DNA from 2 places in the Bacillus sp. WC2503 genome. Region 2 is predicted to be linked to the other one. Evidence: a T-box and tRNA genes for the amino acid it is inferred to sense, from the RefSeq annotation. Region 2 holds a T-box; the other holds one or more tRNA genes.

Region 1 (20,535 bases), 2.1 Mb from region 2:
AATTCGACCTTAATGATTTAAGTGTGCCACCAGGTGTGAAAATCAATGATCCTGTTCGTATGTACTTAAAAGAAATTGGTCGCGTTGACTTACTATCCGCTGAAGAAGAAATTCGACTTGCGACGCGTATTGAAGAAGGCGATGAAGAAGCAAAACGCCGTCTTGCGGAAGCGAACTTACGTCTTGTAGTAAGTATTGCAAAGCGTTACGTGGGCCGTGGTATGCTTTTCTTAGACTTAATCCAAGAAGGAAATATGGGTCTAATTAAAGCGGTTGAAAAGTTCGATTATCGTAAAGGTTTCAAATTTAGTACGTATGCAACTTGGTGGATTCGCCAAGCAATTACACGTGCGATTGCAGACCAAGCGCGAACAATTCGTATTCCAGTTCATATGGTTGAAACGATTAATAAGTTAATTCGTGTACAACGTCAATTGTTACAAGATTTAGGACGCGAACCATCTCCTGAAGAGATTGGTGAAGAAATGGATCTTGCGCCAGAAAAAGTACGCGAAATCTTAAAAATTGCACAGGAGCCAGTTTCTCTTGAAACACCAATTGGTGAAGAAGACGACTCCCATTTAGGTGACTTTATTGAAGACCAAGAAGCAACATCGCCTGCGGACCATGCAGCGTATGAATTGCTAAAAGAACAATTAGAAGATGTGTTAGATACACTAACAGATCGTGAAGAAAATGTTCTACGTCTTCGTTTCGGTTTAGATGATGGACGAACTCGTACGCTTGAAGAAGTTGGGAAAGTATTCGGCGTAACGAGAGAACGTATCCGTCAAATTGAAGCGAAAGCACTTCGCAAATTAAGACATCCAAGTCGTAGTAAGCGTCTTAAGGATTTCTTAGAATAGGCTAACTTTAAGTTTACTTCACTTTTGTGAAGTAAACTTTTTTGTTTTGTTAAATTTTGTTAAAATTTAGCTATCGGCAACGATTACAATTTCTTGTAATTTATTTTACAGAATTGTCTTTTGATTTGCAAATGCTCATTTTTCGATTTTTCGATTAATTTTGTTTATTCTATACAAAAAAATATGTAGAAAAGCGAAAAATATGATGAGAAACGTTAATAATTATCGAAATAATAAGCGATATAACAATAAAAAACAATAAACTGAATTTATGTAATATTTTCAACAAGTGATAGTTTACTCTTTTCGGATAGAGCGTTTTCAAGTACAATGGAAATGACTGAATCATCTAACTATTTAGGGGTATAGAGGGGGGAGAAGAGATATGAAACGTAATCCGCTGATTCCGTTCGCTCTTATTGCAGCATTAGGTATTATCGTTATGTTTGTATTTTCATTTCAGGGGCTAAATAAATCTAAAGAGTTAGCTGATACAAAAAATGGCGGGAAGCCAGCGCAAACAGCATCAAAGCCAGAAGATATTGTGAAGCAAAGCTGTACGAGCTGCCATGGCGATCAGTTACAAGGGGCGGTAGGGCCTAATTTACAAAAAATTGGTGGAAAACTTTCAAAGGATGAAATTAAAGAAATTCTTTCGAAAGGAAAAGGAAATATGCCGCCAAATTTAGTTCCAGCTGATCAAGCGGCTAAAGTAGCTGATTGGCTATCTAAGAAAAAATAAGGTTCCATAAAACAAGCCTTTTGCTTTTGCAAAAGGCTTGTTTTTCTATACTTTCTAAAATACGATGAGTAATAGAGAATGGAATTGTTGTTATGGGCTTGCAACAACTACTATAAATTCATTATCATGGAGACAGACTGACAAGAGAAGGAGTAATGGAAATACATGAATGAAGTAAAGCTTTCAAAACGATTAGAAGAAGTTGTGCGCGAGATTCCAGTAGGATCTACAGTAGCTGATATTGGATCGGATCATGCGTATTTACCGTGTTATACAATTATAAATAATATTGCTACAAAAGCAGTTGCAGGAGAAGTTGTAGATGGGCCGTTTCGTTCTGCGCAAGCAACTGTAGCTGAAAGTGGCTTACAAGATAAAGTGGACGTTCGTAAAGGGAATGGATTAGAAGTAATTACACCAGGGGAAGTAGATGTAATTACAGTTGCTGGTATGGGTGGAGCACTAATTCGTGACATTTTAGAAAGTGGTAAAGAAAAGTTAGAAGGTGTAACACGTTTAATTTTACAGCCGAACATTGCAGCACATCACATACGTGAATGGTTTATTGAAAATGGCTGGGAGCTTATCCGTGAGAAAATCGTAAAAGAAGACGGGAAAATTTACGAAATTTTAGTTGGGGAACGAGGAAATATTGCAGCACCTTACTCGGATAATAAACAAGCTGAATTATTTATGGGTCCATTTTTAATAAAAGAAAAAGGTGAGGCTTTTGTTGAAAAGTGGGAAGGAGAATTGAAAAACTTCCAAAATATCTTAAAACAATTAGAACGTGCAGCAGATTCTGAAGAGACAAAAACGAAACGTGTAGAAGTAGAAGCGAAAATGAAAATGATAGGGGAGATTTTATCATGAGTAAAATTCCAAATGGCCATGAGGTTATTTCTTTATTTGAAAGTATGTACCCGAAGCATTTAGCGATGGAAGGGGATAAGATTGGCCTGCAGATCGGGGCGCTTAATAAACCCGTGCAGCACGTATTGATTGCTTTAGATGTAACGGAGGAGGTTGTAGATGAAGCAATTCAATTAGGAGCGAATGTCATTATTGCGCATCACCCTTTAATTTTTAATCCGTTAAAAGCGATTCATACAGAGAAAGCGTATGGGAAAATTATTGAAAAGTGTATTAAGAATGATATTGCCGTTTATGCCGCTCATACAAATGTAGACGTTGCTAAAGGTGGAGTAAACGATTTACTCGCTGATGCGTTAGGATTACAAAATACAGAAGTATTAGCTCCAACATACGCAGAAGAAATGAAAAAAATTGTTGTGTTTGTGCCAGTAACTCATGCAGAAGAGGTTCGTAAAGCATTAGGAGACGCAGGTGCGGGTCATATCGGCAATTATAGCCACTGTACGTTCAGTAGTGAGGGAGCAGGCGCGTTTGTACCTCAGGAGGGAACAAATCCTTATATCGGGGAAACTGGGCGGTTAGAACGTGTGGAAGAGGTACGTATCGAAACGATAATTCCAGCTTCACTACAAAGAAAAGTTATGAAAGAGATGTTGGCAGCTCATCCATACGAAGAAGTGGCATATGATGTATATCCTCTTGATAATAAAGGTGAAACGTTAGGGCTTGGAAAAATAGGCTATTTACAAGAAGAAATGACACTTGGCCAGTTTGCTGAACATGTGAAACAATCATTAGACGTGAAGGGCGCAAGAGTTGTCGGCAAGTTAGGTGATAAAGTGCGTAAAGTTGCTGTACTTGGTGGGGACGGTAATAAATATATAAACCAAGCGAAATTTAAAGGGGCAGATGTATATGTAACAGGTGACATGTATTATCATGTCGCTCATGATGCGATGATGCTCGGTTTAAATATAGTTGATCCAGGACATAACGTTGAAAAGGTAATGAAGCAAGCTGTGCAAAAGCAACTGCAAGAAAAAGTAGATGCGAAAAAATTCAATGTACAAATTCATGCTTCGCAGTTACATACAGATCCATTCACATTTGTATAAGAATAATAAAAACCGTTGCTCATGTAGGCAACGGTTTTTATTATTGTTCTTTTTTCACTTTTACACGAGGTAAGATTTTTTGAAGTGGTACTTTTCGAATTCTTTCCCACGTAGCCGGATTCATTGGGTCATATTGATCTAAGAAAGCGATAACCTCTTTTGTAATTGGTGTTGGAGTAGAAGCACCTGCTGTAACAGCTACGTTTTCTACACCTTGTAGCCATTCTAATTGAATTTCACTTACATCCGCAACACGGTAAGCTTTCGTACCAGCAATTTCTTGTGATACTTGCGCTAAGCGATTCGAATTGTTACTTTTTGGATCACCAACAACGATTGTTAAATCTGCAACATCCGCTTGTTTAGCTACAGCTTCTTGACGAACTTGAGTTGCTAAACAAATTTCCTTATGGAATTCTGCTGTTGGAAATTTTTTCTGAATGTCCTCCATTAAATGTTGAACATCCCATTGACTCATCGTTGTTTGATTCGTAACTAAAATTTTATCCGTTGGGATTTCTAATGTTTCTAAATCATCCGCTCTTTCGATAAGGTGAACGATATCAGGTGCAATACCAACCGCGCCTTCTGGTTCTGGATGGTTTTTTTTGCCGATATAAATGACATGATATCCTTCAGCTTTTTTTGCTTCAATAAGGTCATGTGTTTTTGTAACATCTGGACAAGTTGCATCGATTGTCGTTAAACCTTTTTCTTTTGCACGTTGTTTAACTTCAGGAGAAACACCGTGAGCAGTAAATATAACAGTACCAGAATCGATTTGATCTAAAATATCTAAGCGACTTGGTCCGTCTAACGTAATGATTCCATCTTCTTCAAAAGCGTCTGTAACATGTTTATTGTGAACAATCATACCTAAAATATAAATAGGTCTCGGTAATGATTTATCTAATGCAGCGTTACGTGCAATTACCATTGCATCGACAACACCGTAGCAATAACCACGAGGGGAAATTTTAACAATTTTCATATGAGTAATCCTCTCCTTCTAAACAAGGGATACTTTTGTGCATAGTCCTTTACATTATAAAGGAGGAGAGGATAGAAAACAAAGGATTGTTACACATATAGTTTGGGTTTTGTTGCTATTTTTTGAACAGGCTCCTCTCGTACTTCTGTTTCTATGGCTGGCTCAATCACTATTTTTTTTCTTTTTCTTTTTTTTTGTGGAGGAGGGGGAGTTGCTACCTCAACCTTTTCTGTTAGATCTTCAGTTTGATCTTCTTCCGTACTTTTTCCAGAGGTGAGGATTTTAACAATGCTTGGTAGGTTACGCATAATGGGACCGTACTGTTCGACGACAGGGCTTACAGATTGAACGACTTGTGATACTTTTTCGATATTGTTTATCATATTAGTTGGATTCGAAATTAAATTCGAAAAAAAACTGCCGATGCCGCTGCTAGATGCTGCTGTAGTGGCTGTACCGCCGCGCGTTTCGTTTGATTCATACATTTGAGGGGGAATCATTTGCTCTGGATACTGCTGCATGTATGGTTGATATTGCTGTGAGTATTGATGCGGGTATTGTTGTTGGTATTGTTGTTGGTATTGTTGTTGGTATTGCTGTTGATATTGCTGTTGCTGTTGATATTGCTGTTGATATTGGGGTGGCTGTTGTTGGTGCATCATTGGCGGCTGTCCTTCTATTTGTCGATAAGGCGGAACCATTTGCATGAAAGGTTCGGTTGGATCGTGTTTTTTAAAGAGTTTAGCAAGGAATCCTTTCTTTTTTTGTGCCATCGGTGGTAGTTGTGGAATGGGGTATGGTGTATAAGGTTGTTGGCCTGGATTCGGATACATTTGCCTTACGGGAGATTTTGGAAACATGTGAGAAATCCTCCTTTCTTCAGTTAGGTATATACACATACAATATGCAATAAGAGTGAAGAAGGTTAGTTTTTGAAGTAAAAACCTAAACTAAAGATGGATTTTACTTGTAGATTTCGATATAATGTAGACTTGACTGATTTGTGCGCGCAGTAGAAATTTAGAAAGAAGGTGTAACTTATGACACAACAAACTTTTACACAGTATGATTTTAAACCATTTTTAATAGATGCAATTCGTGAACTACGCTTTACAGAGCCGACAGGAATTCAACAGAAAATTTTCCCGGTCGTGAAAAAAGGTGTAAGTGTAATTGGACAATCCCAAACAGGTTCTGGGAAAACACATGCATACTTACTTCCTACATTAAACAGAATTAATCCAAGTCGTGAAGAAGTACAGCTTGTTATTACAGCTCCTACTCGTGAGTTAGCACAACAAATTTACGAAGAAATCGTGAAATTAACAAAGTTCTGTGCAGAAGATCAAATGATTACAGCACGTTGTTTAATTGGTGGAACTGATAAACAACGATCGATTGAAAAGTTGAAAAAACAACCACATATTGTAGTTGGAACACCAGGACGTATTAAAGACTTAGTAGAAGAAAAGGCGCTATTTGTTTATAAAGCGGATACTATTATTGTCGATGAAGCGGATTTAATGCTTGATATGGGATTCATTCAAGATGTAGATAAAATTGCAGCACGTATGCCTAAAAACTTGCAAATGCTAGTTTTCTCTGCAACAATTCCTCAAAAATTAAAACCATTTTTGAAGAAATATATGGAGAATCCAGAACATATTCATATTAATCCGAAACAAGTTGCAGCAGGAAATATTGAGCATTACCTTGTGCCTTCAAGACACCGTAATAAAATTGAATTAGTGAAAAATATGCTACTTCAATTTAAACCGTACTTAGCAATTGTGTTTACAAACACGAAGAAGAAGGCTGATGAAGTAGCCGATGGATTAGCTGAACGTGGGTTAAAAGTAGGGCGTATACACGGTGATTTATCACCACGTGATCGTAAAAAAATGATGAAACAAGTTCGTGATTTAGAGTTCCAATACATTGTCGCAACAGATTTAGCGGCACGCGGTATTGATATTGAAGGAATTAGCCATGTTATTAACTATGAACTTCCATCAGATTTAGATTTCTTCGTTCACCGCGTTGGAAGAACTGCACGTGCGGGTCATTCAGGGATTGCAGTGACAATTTATGATCCAGCAAATGAAGAAGCGTTAGATAGTTTGGAAAAACAACGTCATATCGAATTTAAGCATGTAGATTTACGCGGAGATGAGTGGGCGGATTTAGGTGACCGTCGTCGTCGTAAGAGTCGTAAAAAACCAAATGATGGACTAGATGTTATGGCAACAAAAGTTGTTAAAAAGCCGAAAAAAGTAAAACCAAACTATAAGCGAAAACTTGCAACAGAACGTGACAAAGTGAAGAAAAAATATAGCAATAAAAAAAGATAAGGGATTTCCCTTATCTTTTTTTATTGCAGCTATTTGTGAGAGTCGTAATCAATATGGGTAGAAAAATATGGATTAAAGCTTCACTTAATCCAGTTCATTTAAATGAAGAGTATAGTCTGTTTAAATAGTCATATAAATTTGTGTAGTGCGTTTTTTGTGAACAAACAATTCACTACATATTTCTACAAATTATGCTATCATTATAACTATTGTATATTGAAGAGGTGATTGTATGTTAAAGATTGGATCTCATGTCTCAATGAGTGGTAAGAAAATGTTATTAGCAGCAAGTGAAGAGGCTGTTTCATACGGTGCAACGACGTTTATGATTTATACAGGTGCACCGCAAAATACACGAAGAAAACCAATTGAAGAATTGAACATAGAAGCAGGACGTAAACATATGGAACTGAATGGTATTGAGGAAATTATCGTCCATGCACCATATATTATTAACGTTGGTAATACGACGAAGCCAGAAACATTCCAATTAGGTGTAGACTTCCTGCGCATGGAAATTGAAAGAACAGCGGCATTAGGTGTTGCGAAACAAATTGTTCTTCACCCAGGAGCGCACGTTGGTGCTGGAGCAGATGCAGGTATTCAACAAATTATTAAAGGGCTTAATGAAGTAATAACGCCTGAACAGACGGTTAACATTGCGCTAGAGACGATGGCTGGAAAAGGAACAGAGTGTGGTCGTAGCTTTGAGGAAATTGCAAAGATTATTGATGGTGTAAAATATAATGAAAAGATATCTGTATGTTTTGATACGTGTCATACGCATGATGCGGGTTATGATATTGTAAATGATTTTGACGGTGTATTGAACGAATTTGACAAGATTGTTGGTGTAGATCGATTACAAGTGCTTCATATTAATGATAGTAAAAATGTGCGTGGGGCCGGAAAGGACCGTCACGAAAATATCGGTTTTGGTCATATCGGTTATAAAGCATTGCATCATATTGTACATCATCCGCAGTTAATGAACGTGCCAAAAATTCTTGAAACACCATATGTAGGTGAAGATAAAAAAGATAAGAAGCCACCATATAAATTAGAAATCGAAATGCTGAAAAACGGTACTTTTGATGAGGGGATTCTTGAAAAAATTAAAGCGCAATAAGGAGGGGGGTATCCCCTCCTTATTTTAGTAGTTGCTGAAATAAAGTGTTTACTTGTTGCGCGGTAGCAGGGGAAGTTACTTTTGCGATTTGTTTTAAGAGTTCTAGTCGCTCATTATTATCATAAATGTTAATATTCTTTCCTTTCATAAGTAAAACAATTTGATCAGCTTGTGCAGTTGTAATTGAAACTTCATATTCTTTACTATATTTCAATAACTCTTTTGTAGAAATATGATTTAATTTTTTATTCACAATTTGTTTAATGAGATTCATCGAGTTATCCTCCTTCATACGTTCTTCTATCGAAATATATGAGTGCGTAGCTTGTACATATTCTTATAGAGTTTCTTTTTTCATGAGGAAAAGAAGCGTATGTTATAATGTAAGGACAAAACTACAGAAAAAGAATATAAGGAGGACTTATGGAACAAAAGCAACATCGAAAAGAAAGCGTTATCCATCTCATTTATCGTTTAGTAATGATTATTTTTGGGGCAGCGTGCGCGGCGGTAGCGATTGAATTATTCTTAATGCCAAATAAAATTATTGATGGTGGAATTATTGGTATTTCTCTTATATTAGATTATCTTACTCCTAATATTTGGTGGTTAAGTTTTTCTACTTTAGTTGTTATCCTCAACATTCCGTTTATGTACTCTGGGTATAAGCAAATCGGAAAAACATTTATGTTATCCTCAGCATTTGGGATTGTAGCTTTAGCATTTATTGAATCGACATTACATGCTGTTCCACCATTTACAACTGAGCCCATTTTAGCAACAGTTTTTGGTGGCCTTATTTTGGGGCTTGGTGTAGGACTTGTTATTCGTCATGGCGGATCAATGGACGGAACAGAAATTATGGGGATTTTATTAACGAAGAAATTACCGTTTTCTGTTGGTGAATTCGTAATGTTTGTGAACTTATTTGTTTTTGCATGGGCAGCATTTGTATTTGGTGTCGAACAAGCTATGTATTCTGTTATGACGTACTATATTGCATTCAAAACAATTGATACGGTAATTCAAGGTTTAGATGAAACGAAAGCAGTTTTAATTGTATCAGATCAGTATGAGGAAGTATCAAATGCCATTTTGCATCGTCTCGGTCGTGGAACTACAAAGCTTGTAGCCAAAGGTGGTTACACGGATAAAGAAAAAGAAGTTATTTATGCAGTTGTAACGCGTTTGGAAGTGACGAAGTTAAAATCAATTGTGCATGAAATTGATGAAAATGCATTTGTTACGATTATGAGTACACAAGAAACAAATGGTGGTAAGTTTAAATCAGCTATCCACTAAAAAGTTACTTGGAATATTTTTCGAAAGCAGAGAATTTTTCTCTGCTTTTTGTTATAATAGTAAGGTTTCTTGAAAAAATAGATATAATTTAGGCAGATTGGTTTACAACTATAATAAGCTGTACTATAATTCAAATAGATATAAATCGGAATCATTCTGAATTAAAATAGGTGAGATGCTATGAATAATATATTGGAAATAGAAGGATTAACGTTTCGATATGAAGATCGAAATGTGTTAGAAAATATTAATTTGCAAGTTCCGAAGGGAGCTTTTTTAGGTTTAGTTGGGCCAAATGGTTCTGGGAAATCCACTTTACTAAAATGTTTATTAGGCGTTTTAAAGCCTAAACAAGGGAGTATTCGCTTGTTTGGTGTTGATAGCAAGAAGTTTAAAGAATGGAACAAACTTGGCTATGTATCCCAAAAGGCAAATAGTTTCAACTCTGGTTTTCCAGCAACTGTTTTTGAAGTTGTGTCAATGGGGCTCGTTTCGAAAAAAGGTCTTTTTCGCTTTTTCACGAAAGACGACAAGGCGAAGGTAGAAAAGGCGATTGCTGATGTAGGGATGAGTGAATTTCAAGGTCGCAATATTGGAGAGCTTTCTGGTGGACAACAACAACGTGTATTTATTGCTCGTGCGCTCGTTAGTGATCCTGAATTACTTATTTTGGACGAGCCTACTGTTGGGATTGATGTGAAAAATGTGGAAAGTTTTTATGAGATATTAGAGGATTTAAACAAAAGGCTTGGGATTACATTAATTCTTGTTACTCATGATATGGGGGCTGTTACCGAGAAAGTAACACATGTTGCATGTCTAAACCAACATTTACATTTTCATGGGAATGTAAAGGAGTTCCGAGAGTTAGAAGATGCAGAAATGTCCGTCTTATATGGACATCATGTCCATCGTTTAAAACACGAGCATGAGCATCACGGGAGGATATAATGATACAAGATTTTTTACAATATGACTTTTTACGTAATTCTTTATATGCAGGTATTTTAATTGGACTTGTTGCACCGCTTATCGGTGTGTTTGTTGTTATTCGTCGTTTATCTCTTATTGCAGATGCATTAAGTCACGTGACGTTATCAGGTATTGCAGCAAGTTTACTACTTGAAAAAACAATTTTTACAGGTGGCTTTTTAAATCCCCTATATATGGGGATGATTTTCTCGATTGGGGGAGCGTTACTAATTGAAAAGTTACGAACTGTATATAAGCATTATCAAGAATTAGCAATTCCGATTATTCTTTCAGCAGGAATGGGAATTGGAGTTATTTTCATTTCACTTGCAAATGGATTTAACACAGACTTATTTAGTTATTTATTTGGTAGTGTAAGTGCTGTAACGAGTACGGATTTAATTATTATTGGGATTGTAGCAATTGTTGTTATTGCGACAATTATTTTATTATATAAAGAGCTGTTTTTATTATCATTTGATGAGGAATACGCAGTATCAACTGGTTTAAGGGCAAAATGGATTCACTTTATCTTCATTATATTAGTTGCTCTTGTCATTGCAGTATCAATGCGTGTAGTAGGTGTTCTTCTCGTATCCTCATTAATGACGTTACCAGTTGCAGCAAGTATTCGTATTGCTAAAGGATTTAAACAAACAATTTTCTTTTCCATTTTATTTGGTGAAATTGCAGTAATTGGTGGAATGTTTGCTTCGTATCAACTTGATCTAGCACCAGGTGGTACAATTGTTATGATAGCAGTTCTTATTTTAATCGGTGCGATTTTATGGAAGAAGAAAAAAACTGCATAAAGTAGGGATAGGTATGAATCTAACAGAAGCTTTACGCCTAATGAAAGAAAAAGGATACAAACATACTGGGAAAAGGGAAGAGATGCTCAGATTATTTGCAGCTCACAATCGTTATTTAACAGCAAAAGATGTTTTAGAGCATATGAAGGATGATTATCCAGGTCTTAGTTTTGATACGATTTATCGTAACTTAACGGTTTTTGCTGAAATCGGCGTTTTAGAACAAACAGAATTAAATGGTGAAAAACATTTTCGTTTTACATGTTCCATTATGGAACATCATCATCATTTTATTTGTTTAGATTGCGGGGGAACGAAAGAGATTACTTCCTGTCCAATGGATTTTATGAATAAAGATTTTAACGGTTATGAAGTAACAGGGCATAAATTTGAAATATACGGCCGTTGTCCAAAGTGTGCAAAATAAAAACTCGTCGGTTATATAACTGACGAGCTTTTTTGCATAAAAAAGAAGGTTGCTCACAAATATTGTGGGCAACCTTCTTTTTATTGTTCTTGTGTTTCTTTTTCTTTATCTCTTTCAGCAGCCATTTCAGCAGCAATTACATCGATTTCTTTTTTCAGTTCTTCTACCATTGTTTCTTCTGGTACTTTACGAACAACTTGCCCTTTACGGAATAATAATCCTTCTCCACGTGCACCGGCAATACCGATATCAGCTTCACGAGCTTCACCAGGGCCGTTTACAGCGCAACCAAGTACTGCAACTTTAATTGGTACTTGCAGTGTAGAAATATATTCTTCCACTTCGTTAGCGATGCTAATTAAATCAATTTCAATACGACCGCAAGTTGGACAAGAGATAAGTGTTGCTGCATTAGATGCAAGACCGAATGACTTTAATAGTTCACGTGCAACTTTTACTTCTTCAACTGGATCAGCACTTAATGAAATACGAAGTGTGTTTCCGATGCCTTTACTTAAAATTGCTCCAAGACCAGCGGCACTTTTTACAGTTCCAGCAAACAATGTGCCAGATTCTGTAATACCTAAATGTAATGGATAATCAAAAGCGCGAGCAGCTTTTTCATATGCTTCAATTGCTAAGTTAACATCAGAGGCTTTCATAGATACGATAATATCGTGGAAATCTAAGTCCTCTAAAATTTTAATGTGATGTAGTGCGCTCTCAACCATGCCATCTGCAGTTGGGTATCCGTACTTTTCTAAAATGTGACGCTCTAATGAACCAGCGTTTACACCGATACGGATTGGAATGCCACGCTCTTTTGCTGCATTTACAACAGCTTCTACTTTATGGCGACGACCAATGTTACCTGGATTGATACGTACTTTATCAATGCCACCTTCAATTGCTTTTAAAGCAAGGCGATAATCAAAATGAATATCAGCAACAAGTGGAATGTTGATTTGTTTTTTAATATTAGCAATAGCATTTGCTGCGCGTTCATCTGGAACGGCAACACGAACAACCTGACAACCAGCTTCTTCTAAACGTTTAATTTCAGCAACTGTTGCTTCAACATCATGTGTTTTTGTTGTTGTCATACTTTGTATAATTAATTCATTATTACCGCCAATTGTTAAATTACCGACTTTAACTGGACGTGTTTTTGTACGATGAGTCATTTCATTCACGAATAGATCGCTCTCCTTATAAAAGAAGTTTCTTATTTAGTCCCTCATATCAATGATAGTATACGTGATATAGGGCTATAGAAACCGAAGTGCTCGGTTTCACTTTTACTATTGTATCAGCGCCTTTATGTAATTGACAAGGATTAAGTGATCGCTTATTGATATAACGGGAATTTATAAGTCTTTCCAATTTGAATTTTTGTAGCAGATGTACTTTTATTTAATTGTTTAAAGTCATCAATTACCTTTTCAATAGAAGGGATTTTTTTCTTATTAATTTGTTCTGTAATCGAAAGAACGGTCTCACCAGTTTTTACTTCAATTGCTTTATAAGTAACATCTGTTTCTTCCTTTTTGCTTTGTTTTGTAGTTGTTTCTTCTTTTTTTATAGTTTGAGCAGCTGTTGTTTTTTTGTATGAACTTAACATCGGTAAAGTACCGATTTTTATATCGTAATAAAATATATAACCGAGAACAAGCACGAATAAGAATATACCTAATCTCTTCATATTCTTCACTCCTTTGCTAGGAATATATGCTTGTCCAAAAAAAAAATGCCTATTTAGGCATTTTTTATCGTTCTTATTTTTCTTTCGGTTGTGGAACTTCTTTAAGTGTTAAGTATAGAACAATTAAAACAACTGCGATATAAATGAATGTTGAACCAGGTACGACGATTTTAAATAAATCCATAATCATAAAGAAGATTGTTGGAATTGTGTAACTGTAAGCAGTTAATGTCCAAACTTGTTTGTAGGATAATTTACGTTGTCCGCTCATAGCAGAACCGATGAACGCAAGTAAAGTCACGCCTACAAAAGTAATGAATAATTGGAATAGGTACACTAAAAATCCGATAACAAATAATAAAATTGGATAGATACTATCGAATAGAGAAATAAAGTCTTGTAAATCTTTTTTCTCAAGAGATGCACCTAATAAGTCGTTATAGGAATACGTTTGTGTTTGACCATTTCCCATGGAGACTACTTTATCTTTTAAAACAAATAAACCCGTTTTATTTTGATATTTTTCTAAGTTTGTTGAATTTGGATCAAATACGAAAAGGGCATTTCCATCTTCTTTTTCGATAGGTTGATCAATATCTGCTGTTAGTTCGCCATTTTCAATTTTAAAATCAGGTAAATCTTTTTCGATTACTTTATTTACCATATTAACACCGTCTTGAATAACGCTACCGTACAAGAAAGTTCTTGGAATAGTAGTGATTAGGCAAAGAAGCATAATATACAAAATGGTTTTACCGATTTTTTGAAAACGGAAAAGCGCAATATCTTTAGGCGAATATACGCTTTTTGCTAGCTGTTTAAAAATGGACATAGATTCACTTCCTTTATGTATGTATAAAGTCATTGTAACGTAGGAATCTAGAGAATCTCAAGATATATTATATTTACATATAGTGGAGATAACTAAATTTCTTTTTAATAATTTTCTTCTTTTAAATGAGAAAAATACAATTGACACTTTTCTTTTTTATATGGTAAATTTATCTTACATTTCTTAAAGGATATATCCGATAGGAATTCAGTTGTTTAATATGTTATTACATACATAATTATGGACCCTTAGCTCAGCTGGTTAGAGCAGACGGCTCATAACCGTCCGGTCGTAGGTTCGAGTCCTACAGGGTCCATACCCATTTCGCATGTTTATTATGTCAGCAGGAAGCTTCCTTGTAGAAGGAAGCTTTTTTTACGGAATATATGAGCATTTTAATTGAAAAGAAGTGGGAATTTTGCTACTTTAATGATAGCAAGACAATGTGATTTATTTGTTTGCACCCTATGGCAATTAGGGTAGAATGAAGTTGTATGTCACACATATGGTGGCAATACATAAACTGGGAGGAATATAACAATGGCAAAACACGAATTACCAAACTTACCTTATGCGTATGATGCTTTAGAGCCTCACTTTGACAAAGAAACAATGAACATCCATCATACAAAACATCACAACACGTACATTACAAACTTAAACGCTGCTTTAGAAGGTCATGCAGAACTAGCTGACAAAAGCGTTGAAGAATTAGTTGCAAACTTAAACGAAGTACCAGAAGCAATCCGTACAGCAGTACGTAACAATGGTGGTGGACATGCTAACCATACATTCTTCTGGACAATTCTTTCTCCAAACGGCGGGGGACAACCAGTAGGCGAACTTGCAACTGCGATTGAAGCGAAATTCGGTAGCTTCGATGCATTCAAAGAAGAATTCGCAAAAGCTGGCGCAACTCGCTTCGGTTCTGGTTGGGCTTGGTTAGTAGTAAACAATGGTGAGTTAGAAGTAACAAGCACGCCAAACCAAGATTCTCCTCTAACTGAAGGTAAAACTCCAGTTATCGGTTTAGATGTTTGGGAGCATGCTTACTACTTAAATTACCAAAACCGTCGTCCAGACTACATCGGTGCATTCTGGAACGTTGTAGATTGGAACGCTGCTGAAAAACGTTACCAAGAAGCAAAATAATTATAATAATTATAGAAAAAAGCTAGGAGAATGCTCCTAGCTTTTTTCTATGCTTTCCTTTTACATAATTGGGCTTGTCTTTGGAAGACTAGAACATGAAGTAAAGGAGAGTTGTGTATGAAGTGGAAACATATAATTGGTGACGTTGAAGTGAATCGGGATTTAGTGTTATTGCTCCTTATTGGAGGTTTATACACGCTCGCAATTTCTTTATCGAATACGTTTGTTAATATTTATTTATGGAAACAAACACAAAATTATGTGAATCTTGGCTTGTATAATTTGGCCAGCGTTGTATTGCAGCCTCTCACATTTCTTATAGGTGGGAAATTAGCGAAACGTATTGACCGCTCAATCTTGTTACGAATAGGCGTAGGCACGTTAGCAATTTTTTTTATCGTTGTTTTAGTAGCGGGAAAAAGCGCTTCTCACTATATTTTATTAATGGGGGCTCTTTTAGGAGTCGGATATGGTTTTTATTGGCTCGCGTTTAACTTATTGACATTTGAGATTACAGAACCAGAAACAAGAGATTTCTTTAATGGGTTTCTTGGACTTCTTACATCCTTCTCTGGAATGATTGGACCGATAGCGGCAGGATACACAATTTCACGTATGGCAAAATGGAGTGGTTATACTGTCATATTCTTTCTTTCATTAGTGCTATTTGCAATTGCTGTCGTTTTAAGCTTTTTTTTATCTAAGAGAGAATGTGAAGGGCGTTATGAAATTACAAAAGTATTGAAGGAGCGACGGATTGATAAAAATTGGGGGAGAATTACACGTGCTCATTTTTTCCAAGGGTTGAGAGAGGGAACATTTATTTTTGTTATTTCAGTATATGTGTACTTAGCAACCGATAGTGAGCTCGCATTAGGGAAATATAGCTTAGTCAACTCCGCTGTATCATTTGTATGTTACTACTTAGTTGCTCGTATGTTGAAGAAAGAGTGGCGAAAAAAAGCGATTTTGCTTGGAGGCATTATTTTATATGCGGTCGTATTTTTAGTTATATTCAATGTTACATACACAAAATTACTTATTTATGCAGCATGTATCGCGATCGCATACCCTATTTTACTCGTTCCGTACGGGTCAATGACATATGACGTAATTGGTAGAGCGAAAAATGCGAGAGAGTGGCGTGTAGAGTATGTAGTTGTCCGGGAATTATGGTTAAATGCTGGAAGGATTTGTTCGGTTTTAAGTTTTTTATGTGCTGTGTTATTCTTTCCGCCTGAAAAAAGTTTACCTTTCTTACTATGTATTTTAGGTGCTGGACATTTTCTTATTTATTTTGCAATTAAAAATGTCAAATATGATGAGGGAAATGTGGGGAAAACCAGCGTTGTAGCGCAAGAAACTACTCAGAATCAAACTGAACCAGAAGGTTAACTTATCGTTTGTTTTATGCTAAAATAGAAAAAGATGTAAGACAGCAGTGAGGACACCTGTATGAAGGTGTCCCTTTCACATTACATAGCTGTTGGTAGAGGGGGTTTGTATGAGCAAGAAGCAGAAACAACAAAAGAAAAAAACTCACGTTCCTTTTCGATTAAACGTGCTGTTTTTTTGCGTATTTTTAATGTTCTCCGCGGTTATTGTAAGGCTCGGATATGTACAAATTGTTCGTGGTGAGGAATATAAGAATGAAGTAGAGAAGAAAGAGAATTCAACGATAAGTAATCCTGTACCGCGCGGGAAAATCTTTGACCGCTATGGGCGACCTGTAGTAGATAATACAGCTGTTCGTACTATTACATTTACAAAAATGAAAGGATCAACTGCAGAAGATCGCTTAGAAACAGCGAAAAAATTAGCAGAGTTGATTGAAGTACCGACAGATAAATTAACAGATCGAGATAAAAAAGATTATTGGATTGCGATGCATAAAGAGGAAGCGAAAACAAAAATTACGAGTAAAGATCGTCAAGAATTGAAAGATAACAAAATTGACGATAAAGAATTAGACGAGCGTCAACGAAGTCGTGTAACAGAAGAAGAGATTAATCAATTATCCGCAAAAGATTTAGAAATACTAGCGATTAAAAGTAAGATGGACGGCGGATATGCAATGACACCTCAAGTTATTAAAAAAGATGCTACAGAAAAAGAATATGCGATTATTAGCGAGAGCCTAGCAACATTACCAGGTGTAGATACGAATGTTGATTGGGATCGAAAATATACGTATGATGATTTATTCCGAAGTGTTCTTGGTGGGGTGTCGACGGCGGATGAAGGTTTACCGAGAGAAAGACTAGATTACTATCTGGTTCGTGATTATAATCGAAATGACCGAGTAGGGAAAAGTTATCTTGAACAGCAATATGAAGATAGCCTGCACGGTACGAAAGCAGAAGTGAAAAATATTACAGATAAAAATGGTAATATTTTGGAAACGATTAATGTATCGCAAGGACAAAGCGGTAATGACCTGAACTTAACAATTGATATGGAATTACAAAAGCGTGTGGAAGATATTCTTGCGAAAAACTTAATGAGATTTAAAGGAGCGGAACCTCTTTTAGATCGTGCTTTCGTTGTTATGACGAATCCGAAAAACGGTGAAGTGTTATCTATGGCTGGAAAACAGCTTGTTACGAATGATGAAGGAAAAACTGATGTGAAAGATTTCGCTTTAGGTACGATGACAAGCTCGTATCCTGTAGGTTCAACAGTAAAAGGTGCAACGATTCTGACAGGGTATCAAACAGGTGCAATTCAACCAGGATCGGTACAGTTAGATGAACCAATCAAATTAAAAGGTACACCGACGAAATCATCTTGGAAAACAATGGGATATATTAATGATCTTACAGCGTTAAAAATGTCTTCTAACGTATATATGTTTAAAACAGCGATGAATATTGCTAATGTTCCATATGTGAGAGGTGGTACGTTAGATATAAAACAAAAATCATTTGATACGATGCGTTACTATTTCGGGCAGTTTGGATTAGGTGTAAAAACAGGAATTGATTTACCGAATGAATCTGCTGGTCAGATGGGTAGAACAGACAATATCCCAGGGTTTTTACTTGATTATGCAATCGGTCAATATGATACGTATACACCACTTCAATTAGCTCAGTATATTTCAACAATTGCCAATGGTGGATATCGTATGCAGCCGCAAGTTGTGAAAGAGATTCGTCAACCGGCAGTGAAACCGGAGGAAGTTGGAAAAGTTGTTCATTCGATGGAACCGAAAGTGCTAAATCGTATTGATATGCCTGAATCACAAATTAAACGTGTTCAAGAAGGATTCAGACAAGTATTTAACGATTCGGGTGGTACAGCTACAAAATACTTTACAGGTGCAAAATATAAAGCTGCAGGGAAAACCGGTACAGCCCAAACTGTGTATGGCGGAGATAAAGAGATTGGTAGAAATGCAAAAGGTGAGCGTGTTCAAGTTTATAACTTAACATTAGTAGGTTATGCGCCACTTGAAGACCCTGAAGTAGCATTTTCTGTTGTTGTTCCGTGGGTACATGATGATAAGACTGGTATTAATGGATATATTAGTCGTGAAATTATGGATGCTTACTTTGATTTGAAAAACCAAGAAATAAATGGTGAAGCTCCAAAAGATGCAAAAGATAATAAAAATGAAAAAGAAGATCAAGATGAGGAATAAAAAAGTTGTAAAAAAAGCACACTATCTGAAAAGATAGTGTGCTTTTTTTTATGGTTTATGCATATCGTGTAATAAATGTGGACAAGTATAAAATATTGGAAAAAGCACGCGGTCTCACAAATGATAATTTTATATTGTGTATAGGGGGATAACTGTCTTATGGACTAATTAATTATCGGTGGAAATGAATAGCGGCTACTGATTAAAGTTTTATCTTATGTTGATTCCTGTGGAACTTTACAAAACTTTTACAAACAATTAAAACCGAATTAATAGTTTAGCAGTATTCTTATATCTGTAATCCTGTTATTTCCGGTTACTTCTAGGAGGAAGAACACGTGAAATGGATGAGTGCATCGATTAAAGTTTTTATATTATCGACATGGTTCCTTTGTTTTGGCATATCTACTGCATTTGCTGTGAACGAAATGGGAGAAGTGAGAGTTGATGGATCCTCAACGGTTTTTCCTATTATAGAAGCAGTAGCGGAGGAATATACAAAGGAGCATCCAAACGTGAAAATTTCTATTAGTGTTTCTGGAACTGGAGGAGGATTTAATCGTTTCAGTAAAGGAGAAGTGGATATAAATAATGCTTCGAGAGTAATGAAACAAGTGGAAGAAAATGAAATGAAGAATAACTCCATTCAGTTTACACCCTTTGAGGTTGCTTATGATGGTCTTACGATTGTTGTAAATCGTCACAATACTTGGGTAGACAATATGACAGTAGACGAGTTACGTCTCTTATGGAGTGAAGATGGAAGAGAGAAGCGATGGTCGCAAGTTCATTCAACATGGCCACGTGCACAAGTGAAGTTTTATGCACCAGGTGTAGACTCTGGTACTTATGATTATTTTCAAAATGTCATCTTACAAAATCGTCGCATTGTAAAAAAAGTCTCTTTGTCTGAAGATGATCAAGTTATTATGCAAGGAGTAATGCATGATAAAAATGCCATTGCTTTTGTAGGATATGCTTATTATATGGCCAATCGAGATAGGGTGAAAGCGATAAAAGTGAACGGTGTATTTCCGACGAAAGAGACTATTCAATCAGGTGATTATAAGCCGTTATCTAGATCGTTATTTACTTATGTGAATGATGCATCTATCCGACAAAAAATAAATGTAGCAAATTATGTTGAGTTTATGATCAAACATGTTGGTAACCTCGCTGAAGAGGTTGGATATGTAAAATTACGAAAAGAAAAATATAATGAACAGCTGCGAATGTTAACAGAAATCAAAAGGTAATGTCAGGGTGGAAAGGGGTTTTCATCTTTGGCTCATAATGACAAAAGTCAAATTACATTTTCTGTACAACATTTGATTGAAAGAAATACAAAACAAAGAAAAAAAATGCAACGAATCAATCAAATAGTTCCATTATTATTAAAAATAATTGCTAGTGTGTCTATTGTGACGACAATTGGAATTATTTTTACGTTGGCAAATGAAACAATGATGTTTTTTCAAAAAATATCATTATACTCCTTTTTGACGGAGAAAGAATGGTTACCGTTTTTTGAAGATCCTAAATTCGGTATATTACCACTTATATGTGGAACAGTCCTTGTAACAGCAATCGCCATGTTTGTAGCAATTCCTATCGGTTTAGCGT
Region 2 (11,550 bases):
TACCGCTAGATACGACCGGGTTAGGTAAAAATACTTTTCCTGACCCTTCAGCTTTTCGGTTTATATCAACCTTTTTAATTAACTTTCCATTTTCTGCATCAATGAATGTTTCCCATGCACCGAATGGATTATTAGAATGGACTACCACTTTATATACTGGAAGAGCGACACCTTCTTCTACAATATATCCGAATTCTTTTTCTGTAGGAGCCCATAAGTTTTGCTCACTCGCTTCTCCAACATACGCCATTGATTTTTGTATTGCATCTTTTTCACTAATTTTTGTCGTTACTTCTTTCACACCTGTAACAGGTTGATAATCAGAAACAGCAAGTACTCCTTTTCCCTCTCCGTTAAGAGTAACCGTAATTTGTTTTGAAAATACAGGCGCGCCATTTACTACTTGTTGGAACCTAACATATGAAGCTACTGACGTTTCTGTTGTAGAAATATATTGCAAGTCTGAAAGATCGGGCTTTAATCCATACTGATTGGCATTCCCTTTTAAATATTCAACTGCTTTTTTCTGTGGTGAATAAGCTTCTACCTTTACTTGCTTCTTTTCCAATGCGGAAACTGTAGAAATCGTCCCCATTACTAATGGTACAGTCATTGCCATTGCCACCATTTTTTTGTTTAACATAAAACCACTCCCCCTAATAAATTGAAACCTTTACCCCATTCCTATAAGGCTATTACTGTCGACAAGTAACGAAATAAAGTGAATCTACGAGTAATTCTATACGAGCAATTCTATTACCTTTACATTTTGGGTAAGTGAAATTTTCTCAATATTTATGTGTAAAACGAAAACAATACTTTAGAAATATATTTCTTTATCAATTCTTTCAACCTTATACTTTTAAAATATGAAGAAAGAAATGTTCCAGTGTCCCTATCGAGTGGATTATGAGGAAATCATCCGGTTAATCTCCCTTCATACAAAAAAGGAAGTTGGAATGATTCCAACTTCCTTTTTTCATTAATTAGCCTCGCTTAACTTAATTCGGAGTTTTGTCTCCCCTAAAGAAAGCTCGTCGTCTTCATTCGTTAAGTGGCCAAATGTAAATTGCTTGACGAGTAAGTTTTCTTCCAATAGATGTTTATGATTCGTTAACGTTTGCTGTAGTTCTTCCTCTGCATCAAGAATCACATCAACTCGTAAGTTAACTGGTAAATTCAACTGCTTACGATATTCTTGAACCGCACGAATGAATTCACGAGCTACTCCTTCTTGTAACAATTCTTCCGTTACATTCGTATCTAACATAACCGTATATTGTCCGTTAGTCGTATTAGAGAATCCTGATTTTGCAACTTTCTCAACTAACACATCTTCAGCGGTTACAACCACTTCTTCTCCTGATGTTGCTTCGTAAACTGCTCTTTCTGTTGATACAAATTTTTGTACTTCTTCTTGTGATAATTGTTTTAACCAGCCGTTTACTGCATTCACATTTTTACCGAACTTCGGCCCTGCTGTTTTAAAATTGAGCTTCAATTGATATGATGTATACTTCGTTTCATCCAGTTCAACATGGAATGCTTTCACATTTAGCTCATCCATTACAATATCGCGATAAGATTCCCAATCGATATCATTCTCTTTATGCTCAAGTAATACAAGCTCAGCTAACGGCTGTTTTACTTTTAAAGAATGCTGATTACGGTTACTTCTTCCAAGTTCGACAACTTGTAAAACAGCATCCATTTCCGCTTCTAATTTCGGCTGAAGTAGTGATTCATTTACAACTGGATAATCCGCTAAATGAACGCTACTTCCTTCTAAATTCAGATGAATGTCTTCCGCGACAAACGGTGTAAATGGTGCAATTAATTTACTAATTGTTACAAGCACTTCATGAAGTGTCTCATAGGCAGATGCTTTTTCAGCGTTCATACCAGATTCCCAGAAACGATTACGTGAGCGTCTTACATACCAGTTACTCACTTCATCTACAAGTGCTGCAATTTCACGAGCTGCATTCGTAAATTGATACTCATCAAGTGCTGTTCTCACTTTTTTCGTTGTACTATGCAATCTTGATAATACCCATTCGTCTAATTTCGTAAGCTTTACGTCATACGTTTCTTTCGGATTATACTCATCTAAATTTGCATATAAAACGTAGAAGCTATACACATTGACTAATGTATCTACAAATTTAGATTTCGCTTCCAGTACTGTTCTTTCAGAAAAACGCTTCGCATTCCACGGGGCACTATCAACGAGTAAAGCCCATCTTAGCGCATCTGCACCAAACTTCTCTACTAAATCAACTGGATCTAGTGCATTGCCTTTACTTTTAGACATTTTTTGTCCTTCTTCATCTAAAACATGCCCTAGTGATAACACTCGTTTATACGGCACTTTGCCTGTATATAGTGCTGATACTGCTAATAAACTATAAAACCAGCCGCGTGTTTGATCAATTCCTTCTGCAATAACATCCGCTGGAAACTGCTCTTCAAATAAATCTTTATTTTCAAATGGGTAATGATATTGTGCAAATGGCATAGAACCACTATCAAACCAAACATCGATTACTTCTGGTGTGCGATTCATTGTGCCTCCGCATTTCCCGCAGCAGACTTGCACTTCATCTACATACGGCTTATGCAATTCTAAATCTTCAGGTGTTTCTTTCTTACTATGCTTTCTTAATTCAGCAATGCTTTTCGGTGCGAACTGATGATCGCAACTTTCGCATTCCCATACGTTTAATGGTGTTCCCCAATATCTATTTCGGCTAATATTCCAGTCAACCATATTTTCTAAAAACTTACCAAAACGTCCATGTTTCATATGATCCGGATACCAAGTAACAGAATCATTATTTTTTAAAAATGTATCTTTAATTGCAGTTGTTCGGATTAACCAACTTTCTCCTGCATAATAAAGAAGTGGTGAATCACAACGCCAGCAATGCGGATAACTATGTTCATATTTTTCTTTATGATATAGCAAACCTTCCTTCGCCAAATAACGAACGATATCAACGTCACAATCTTTTACAAATTTACCTTTCAAAAATGGTACTGCATCTGTATACTCACCTTTTCCATCTACAACATGTAGGAACGACAATCCTTCACTTTGAACAACTCTATAATCATCTTCCCCATATGCTGGAGCAATATGAACGAGTCCAGTACCACTATCTGCCGTTACAAAATCCGCTGCAATAACACGGTAACCATTTGTCACTTCTTTCATTGGAAATGGTGCTGTGTAAAATGTATTTACTAATTCTTCACCTTTATGAACAGATAATACTTCATAGTTTTCTTTTAATACTTCTTGTACACGTTCTTTCGCAACAATGTATACATGACCTTCTTGTTTCGCTTTAACGTATTCCATATTTGAATGTACAGCAAGTGCAACATTTGCTGGAAGTGTCCATGGTGTTGTCGTCCAACCTAAGAAATACTCATTTTCACTATTTTCCACTTTAAACTTAACTGTTGCACTTAAATCTTTTACTGTTTTATACCCTTGTGCAACTTCATGTGAACTGAGAGAGGTTTGACAGCTTGGGCAGTACGGTGAAACTCTATGCCCTTTATATAACAAGCCTTTTTCATGAATCGTCCCTAAAATATGCCATACACTTTCGATATATGGATTTTCTAAAGTAACGTATGGATCATCCATATCTACCCAATAACCGATACTTTCAGTGAACTCACGCCACTGCTTTTCATATGTGAATACACTCTCTTTACACTTCTTAATAAATGGCTCAATTCCGTACTCTTCGATTTCATGTTTACCAGAAATACCAAGTTGCTTCTCAACACCTAATTCTACAGGTAAACCGTGTGTATCCCATCCTGCTTTTCTTACTACTTTAAAACCGGCCATCGTTTTATATCTTGCTACTAAATCTTTAATTGCCCGACCAAGTGCATGGCCGACGTGTGGTAAACCGTTCGCCGTTGGTGGTCCTTCATAAAACACAAACGATTGCGCGCCTTCTCGATTCTGAATTGATTGTTCAAAAATGCTCTGTTCGTTCCACTGCTTACGAATACGTGTTTCTCTCCCTACAGCTGACTCTTTTACATCTACTTTCTTCATCTACAATCACTCCTTTGAATGTTTTAAAAGCACACAAAAAACCCGCCCCTATGAAGTAGGGACGGGTTTACCCGCGTTACCACCCTAATTCTATTAGCTTTTCACTAATAGCGCTTAGCAACGTACTAACATACGCGTTCTTTGTAACGGTAGACATCCGTCCGGGCCTACTTACTTTCAGCCTCGGCTCCTCGGAGATGATTTTCAAATAACGTCTGAACACCGGCTTTCAGCACTTTACCGGCTCTCTGGGGAACAGTTCATTATTTTACTCTTTCTCGTCTTCAGATTTGTATACTTTGTTAAAAGCTATTTTATGCCATTTAACAATAAATTGTCAACTAATTCAAAATATATTTTTATTTATATCCTTTTTTCACTACTTATATACATATACAATTACTTTTCAAACTCTCTCAGTCTTGCTAGATCTTCATCTTCTTCGATAAGTTCAGCAAAAAATCCAGATTCATCCTCACGAAGTACATGTTCAAGCTCTTCTTTCGCCTCTGCATTTCTATTTAATAACGCTAAATAACAAGCATGATCATATCTTGCTAACAGATCACTCGTATCCATTGTTACTACTTCACTTGTTATTTTTTCTGCCTTTATCGTTTGGCCGGCACTATGATATGAAGATGCTAATGAGAGAAGAATTGCCGTATCATTTGGATGATGTATAGAAGCATCTTCTAATAACTGAATTGCCTCTTCATATCTCTCTTGACTTTGGTATATTTCTCCTAAAGCAAGGAATCCTCTACTTACAAACGGTGTTTTCTCCGTTAATTGTAAGCATATTTTTTCTGCTTTTCCTTCTTCCCCAACTTTCAAGAATACTTGCGCTTGTATAAGAAGCGTATCATAATCATCCGGTAGCTCTCGAACTAATTGCTTCATTAACTCTACAGCATCTTGTAACAAATCTTCGTCCTCACACTCAATGAAAAGATTTACAAGTTGCTTCGCTACCTCATAATCCCATTTATTTTCTAACGATGTTTGCAGAACATCTATCGCTTCTTTATTCATCGATACATTTTCGTAAAATAATCCAAATCGTTGTGCTGCCATACTATTTTTTGGATTTAACTTTAATGAGATTTCATATAACTCAATAATTGTTGTAACCATTGAAATTTCTTTTGCCCGGTTTTTCATACGATAAAAAGCTCTCGTAAATATAGATTTTTTCGGTTGTTCATTTTGTTGACGTTCAATCCATCTTTCCGTAACCGCAGCTGCTGCACACATGAATGCTGTACTTCTTTCTGCTTTTTTCACTTTTAATGTATGAAGAAAATCCCGGATGTTAGACAATTTCTTATGTTGTTCTACCGCTTTTACATAAACATCAAATATACGTTCATTATTTACATCTTTTTGTATTACTTTCATTGCAACTTCAATCGCTTTTGCATCTCTTTTTTTCACTAATACTTTTACATAATGATATAGAACTTCTGCATGCTCACTATCTAATTGTAGCGCTTCTTCAATCTGTGCTTGTTCTTTATCTATTTCATCCATCGCTCCATACACATACGCAATCGCATCTAAGCGCCATATTTCGGGTACTTCGCCTGCTAGATGTTCTAATTCCTTTAGCAACTCTTCTTGAAGATTTATTTCTACTGAAAGCTGTGCCAAATATTCCATATTTATATACAAAGGCTCTTCTTTCATCGCCTGAACCATATGAATTTGTTCTTTGAAACGGTCTTCTTCTTTTTCGTATATTTCTGCTAGTTGTAAATGTACACCTAAAAAGTTTTCATCAAGCTCTAAACATGTTTCATACGCTTGTTTTGCTTCTGTCAATTGTCCTAATGCCATAAGTGTTTCACCAATTCGGTAATATGGCAATGCCGTTTTCTTTTGTTCTATTGCTTTATTATATCTTTTCATCGCTTGGCCATACTGTCCAATAGATTCATGTAAAATACCTGCATAACAACTGTATTCACTTACTTCATTTCTTTCTTTTTGTAACGTTCTTAAGAATGCTATACCTCGTTGTACAAATACAGTTCCTTTAATTCGATTCACATATTCATCTAACGCACTTGCTACATTATATTCACTCTGCTTTATACCACTCTCTAACTTAGACAATGCTACTTTAAACCCATCTTCATTTCCACCAAGTTCAACCTCTGCATCCCATAAAACCATTCCTGCATTCATAAGGAAATCTTGGCTCTTTTCAATTTGTGTTTCGAGACCAAGAATATATTCTTTCGCTTCATCATATCGCTCTTTTGCCATATAAACTTGCGTAAGTCCGAAATGAGAATAAACATCTTCATTATCTTCTTCTAAAGCACGCTTATATAATGTTTCTGCTTCTTCCAGACTATCATTTTGAAAATGATAATCACCTAATCTTACATATAGAGACGCCTTATCATCACAATTCTCAATACCTTTTAATAAAATTTCTTTTGTGCTTTTCTCATCCTTCAAATCAGATTCATAGATCTCTGAAAGTTTCGTATAAATGTAAGGCGCATTACTATCTAACTGAATCGCCACTTTAAGTCCTTTTATCGCTAAATGTAATTTCCCTAATTGATGCGCACATCTCGCTCGTTCATACCATACATGCGCCTCATTTTTATATTCTCTTAACAAATTATTAAAGATTTCATATGCTTCTTCATATCTTTCTAAATCTATTAATATTAAACCGTGATTCGTTAAAGTGAACCTTTCTGGACTACGTTCTACAGCTACTTGAGAAAACTGCAACGCATTTTCAGATTGATCGATATACATATAAGATAACGCAAGGAAACTCCAGGCGATCGGCTGATCTGCGTCCAATTGTAATGAGGAACGAAAACTTGTAATCGCTTCTATATAACTTTCCTGTTCAAATGCATATCTTCCATTTATCAAATGATATAAAGCACGATTATTTTTCTTCTCAACACTTGCCAGCATTTGCTCAGCTTTCTCCATTTCTTGAAGACGAATAAAGCACTGTGCACCATGCAATTTAACAAAATCCGAGTTCGGAAACTTTTCCATTAACTTTTCTATACAATATAAAATAAATTCTTTATCTACTTCAACATCTAAATGTTTCATCGTATATAACCACGTATTCCGATTATCACTCGTCTCTTTTAAAAATTGTACTAAGTTATTAATTCCCTCTTTATCTTGTTCATCTAAATGATCTGTAAGAGAGAAAATGGATTTAAAATAATGATTCTCTTCTTCACTTAAAAATGCTAGTTTTTCCTTCTTTTCTTTCGGAACAAACGTGATCGCCAAACAACCTGTATAACGATATTTCTCTTGCAATTTACTATATTCCACAAGAACTGGTTCTATAAAGTTTGGATCTTGAACATAAAAAGCTTGTAACGTATCATCATATCCTGATAGCACTTGCACATGTGAAGCATGTTCGATGTCTATACTTAATAAAACGGGGATCTTTCGGTCGAGTAATATCTTATAAATTTCCTCATTCCCTTTAAAATAACGATATTCATAGCCTAACTCTTCAATATAAGAGACCGTATCGGAAAACTTTGAGCCTGTCATATCAAAAATAAACTCTGCTATTTCATCTTGTGTACGTTTTTCTCCCCATAGCTGCAACATCATTTCTAAACTTGTCGGAACACAATAATTATCCTTTTGTACAATTGGAACTATCGGCAGGTGAACCTTTTTTCCATCTGGATTTTTTTCTAAATTATGATATAAAGAGCCTTTTAAACTTTTTTCTTCTTTTAATAACTGTTGTAAATCTACAAGTTTATTCATTTTGTACAACGCTTCTGCACGTAAATGTACAAAGTAAGTTTCATAAGCATGATAAGGAAGCGTACTATTAATATTATCTATTACCTCTAACATCTCTTCATATTTCGCTAAATCTAATAAATACTTTACCTTTTCAAAATGAAAATATGGTACTTGTGGAAACTTTACAATCGCATCATCAATTAACTGTAATGCATGTTTTTGTTCCCCTTTATTCGCATATAACTGTGATAATAAGTAGGTAGATAGTTCTTCACAATCTTTATGCTGCTTTCCAGCTAAAAATTGTTCTTCTGCTTTCTCCCATTCACCTGTATGCATATAGACGTAGCCCCATTTATCAAAGACCGCACGTGTACTGTACTCCTCTGCTTTTTGCATATAAATGAGCGCTTCTTCATTTCGTTTCATTTCTAATAAACATCGTACTAAAGTAAAATATGTTTTCGCTAAAAAATCGTCATCTATTTCTTCTTTATCTGCCTCTTCTAAAGAGTCTTTTAACAACTGTTCTGCTTCAAGGATTTTTCGCTCATCAATTAACTCATCACAATATAAAGAGAGCGTTCTCATATTTGGGAATTTTTTATAAGCGTAGCGAATGAGGAATGAACTGTATTGGTGCATAAGCCCTTCATCAGTAAGGCGAATTAATATATCAAACTCCTTATGTGAAGGAATATTAGCAAGCCAAGTCTTCACATAGGATAAAGTATTCGTTTCTTTTATATATGAAATTTCATTATTTATTTCCTGTAATCCATCTACAAATCTCTTGTCTTTCAAACAAGCTTCTAACTGCTTAAAATCTAGCATGCATTCACCTCGAATATTTATTTAAACTGCTACTTGCTTAGATTTTACACATCATATTGTAGGTATTCAACTAAAATCTCCTATAATGGATAGTATTATTTAATATTATTCGAATTTATAACAAAATATAGTAAAAATGATTGTTTTTCTTCGTATTTTGTTTAATTATATGGAATAACGTGAATTGAGGATCTTATCTTTTCAAGGCCAAAATCAGTACATGAAATTATATCGGCGATAATTCAAATATATCAGCGATTATACGGTGAATATCGACTTATCGATAAAAAATGTCAATCCTCAATAAATTGCTACCTTTTAACATTCTATGTCACCAAATGTAATTTTCATATTCGGAGCATATACTAAAGATGAATGTATATGGAGCGCTTTAAAAAATCGTAGTTCTGCTTCATATTGAGCTAATGCTTCATCATATGTTAATCCTCTTATCATTAAACGTTCTATAAATTGCTGTTTATCACCCGGGTTGTCCGCAATCCCCTCTTCTCTTAATGAATGATACAAACTGTGTTTATCATTGTGATGCATACTAGAGTCTAAAAAGTTCACTTTATCGCTCACTCTACACTCAATATTTTTCACACCTAATTTACTTAAATACATCGGTATTTTCATGCCAATATTTCCATCTTTACCGTTTCTCTGCGCGTCTTTTTCAAATAACTTCTGCAAAGCACCTAGTTTAATAATTTCCGATTGATTCTCTCCATCTAAGACATATGAAGACATATTTGAAATCCAATGTGGTTCAAAACAGATTATTTTACCACCTTTTTTAATTGCATGTATCATTTTTTCTAACATCATTTTTGGAGTATTCATATGTAATAGGAAAGCATGACAGATTGCTATATCGTATTTATCGTTCAATTCAATTTCTGTAGCATCCCCCTCAATAAATTCTGATTCATATGGAAGTAGATGAAACAACTCTCTCGCTTCAGCAAGTAATGTTTCTCCACTATCAATGCCTGTATACTTTGAACCTTCTGGAAGTAACGGCATTAATACTAAGCCTAAATAACCATATCCACAACCGAAATCAACGATATGTACGGGCTTATTAATCTTCCAAACTGAATTTACTAAAAAACTTACATAATCGTCGTTGTAATATAAATCTCTTGTATTTTTTAAATATGTTAGTTTACTGTTCCAGTCGTATGTTTCCAAACCTAACGCCTCCTTATATAACATTACAATTCTCCATTTAATAAAGACATTCCTATACTTTAAAGAAAAGTTAAGTTTAGTTTTAAAAAAATGAAACTTTTGCTTATACCTTTCCTATAAATATAAAAAAGGTATACATATCTACTATGATACGTACACCTTTTTATGTTACATCTCCTCAGGTGCCTCCACCCCAAGCAAACGTAATCCCTCTTTTAATACAACCGTCACAGCATAAACTAATGCCAGTCTGCTGTCTTTCTCTTTACTCTCTTCCAATATACGCACATTTCCATAATATTTATTGAACGATTGTGCTACATCTAATACGTATTTCGAAATGATTGATGGCTCATTTTTGTTGAAGGCTGCTTCAATTACTTGTCGGAACTTATTCAGTAATTTTACGACGCTCCAGCTATGATCATCTTTTAATGCAAACGTACACGTTTCAAATTCTACACTTTCTTTTCTTAAAATAGAGCAAGCACGCGCATGTGTGTACTGTACATATGGTCCTGTTTCTCCTTCGAATTTCAGCATATTTTCTAATGAGAATTCGATATTATGCATACGCTCATTTTTCAAATCGTGGAAGATGACTGCTCCTACACCGACTTGCTTTGCTACTTCTTCTTTCTGTTTTAAGTTTGGGTTTTTCTCTTCAATATTTTGTTTTGCAAGGTCTATTGCTTCCTCAAGTACTTCTTCAAGTAAAATAACTCTTCCTTTACGTGTCGACATTTTCTTACCGTCTTTTAAAATGAACCCAAACGGTACATGTTCCATGCCGTCAACCCAATTGTAGCCAAGCTTTTTTAATACAGTGAAAAATTGATTGAAGTGTAAACTTTGTTCCAGGCCAACTACATATAGGGCTTTATCAAATGCATAAGTGTTTTGACGATATAACGCTGCCGTTAAGTCACGTGTTGCGTAAATAGTCGCACCATCTGATTTTCTAATTAAGCAAGGCGGCATTCCCTCTTCTTCTAAATTAACGACTAATGCGCCTTCTGACTCTTCAAGCAACTCATGCTCCTCTAAAATCCCAATGAAATCTTCCATTAAGTTATTATAAAAAGCTTCTCCTTGAAAATTAGTAAATTCTACACCGAGAAGTTCATAAATTCGAGAAAATTCTTTTAAGGATTCGTGACGGAACCAATTCCAAAGCTCAACAGCTTCTTCATCACCTTCTTCTAATTTCTTAAACCAAGCACGCCCTTCTTCTTCTAGTTCTTCGTCGTCTTTTACCTCTTCATGGAATTGAACGTATAACTTAAATAATTCACGGATTGGATCCTCTTTAACTACTGCTTCATTTCCCCATTTTTTATAAGCAGTAATTAACTTTCCAAACTGTGTTCCCCAATCCCCAATATAATTAATTCCTACAACTTCATAGCCACATTTTTCAGCGATATGTTTCAGTGAATTTCCAATCATTGTAGAACGTAAATGCCCCATCGAAAAAGGTTTTGCAATATTTGGAGATGAGTAATCAATAACTACTGTTTTTTCACATCCAAAGTAATTTTGACCGTATTCTTCTTTCTTAGCTAAAATCGTTTTTAATACAGCATCACTTACAGTTTCACGATTGAAAAATACATTTACATAAGGACCAACAGCCTCTACTTTCGTAAAGAACGGATCATTTACTT

Evidence for each region. A T-box is a leader RNA that pairs with one kind of tRNA and senses whether it is charged. The one in region 2 lies ahead of ileS (isoleucine--tRNA ligase), so its partner is inferred to be a tRNA-Ile.
Region 1: it encodes a tRNA-Ile, which carries the amino acid that the T-box ahead of ileS (isoleucine--tRNA ligase) is inferred to sense. The anticodon was not compared.

What each region holds. Positions count from the first base shown of each region.
Region 1 covers NZ_JBQYMD010000001.1:3,511,616-3,532,150, reverse strand. Annotated here, with positions in the region: gene rpoD (RNA polymerase sigma factor RpoD) at 1-866, shown strand, start outside; gene cccA (cytochrome c550) at 1,252-1,608, shown strand; gene ACUN26_RS18090 (tRNA (adenine(22)-N(1))-methyltransferase) at 1,774-2,481, shown strand; gene ACUN26_RS18085 (Nif3-like dinuclear metal center hexameric protein) at 2,478-3,599, shown strand; gene ACUN26_RS18080 (4-hydroxy-3-methylbut-2-enyl diphosphate reductase) at 3,640-4,590, opposite strand; gene vrrA (VrrA/YqfQ family protein) at 4,680-5,450, opposite strand; gene ACUN26_RS18070 (DEAD/DEAH box helicase) at 5,631-6,941, shown strand; gene ACUN26_RS18065 (deoxyribonuclease IV) at 7,174-8,070, shown strand; gene ACUN26_RS18060 (DUF2624 domain-containing protein) at 8,090-8,344, opposite strand; gene ACUN26_RS18055 (YitT family protein) at 8,494-9,372, shown strand; gene ACUN26_RS18050 (metal ABC transporter ATP-binding protein) at 9,553-10,323, shown strand; gene ACUN26_RS18045 (metal ABC transporter permease) at 10,323-11,156, shown strand; gene ACUN26_RS18040 (Fur family transcriptional regulator) at 11,170-11,583, shown strand; gene ispG (flavodoxin-dependent (E)-4-hydroxy-3-methylbut-2-enyl-diphosphate synthase) at 11,664-12,767, opposite strand; gene ACUN26_RS18030 (hypothetical protein) at 12,932-13,285, opposite strand; gene ACUN26_RS18025 (DUF1189 domain-containing protein) at 13,359-14,117, opposite strand; tRNA gene ACUN26_RS18020 (tRNA-Ile) at 14,360-14,433, shown strand; gene sodA (superoxide dismutase [Mn]) at 14,658-15,269, shown strand; gene ACUN26_RS18010 (MFS transporter) at 15,387-16,664, shown strand; gene ACUN26_RS18005 (peptidoglycan D,D-transpeptidase FtsI family protein) at 16,774-18,912, shown strand; gene ACUN26_RS18000 (PstS family phosphate ABC transporter substrate-binding protein) at 19,251-20,168, shown strand; gene pstC (phosphate ABC transporter permease subunit PstC) at 20,196-20,535, shown strand, end outside.
Region 2 covers NZ_JBQYMD010000001.1:1,459,860-1,471,409, reverse strand. Annotated here, with positions in the region: gene ACUN26_RS07765 (M36 family metallopeptidase) at 1-643, opposite strand, end outside; gene ileS (isoleucine--tRNA ligase) at 983-4,084, opposite strand; T-box leader at 4,139-4,378, opposite strand; gene ACUN26_RS07755 (bacteriocin-processing peptidase family protein) at 4,484-8,686, opposite strand; gene ACUN26_RS07750 (class I SAM-dependent methyltransferase) at 9,005-9,907, opposite strand; gene argS (arginine--tRNA ligase) at 10,052-11,550, opposite strand, start outside.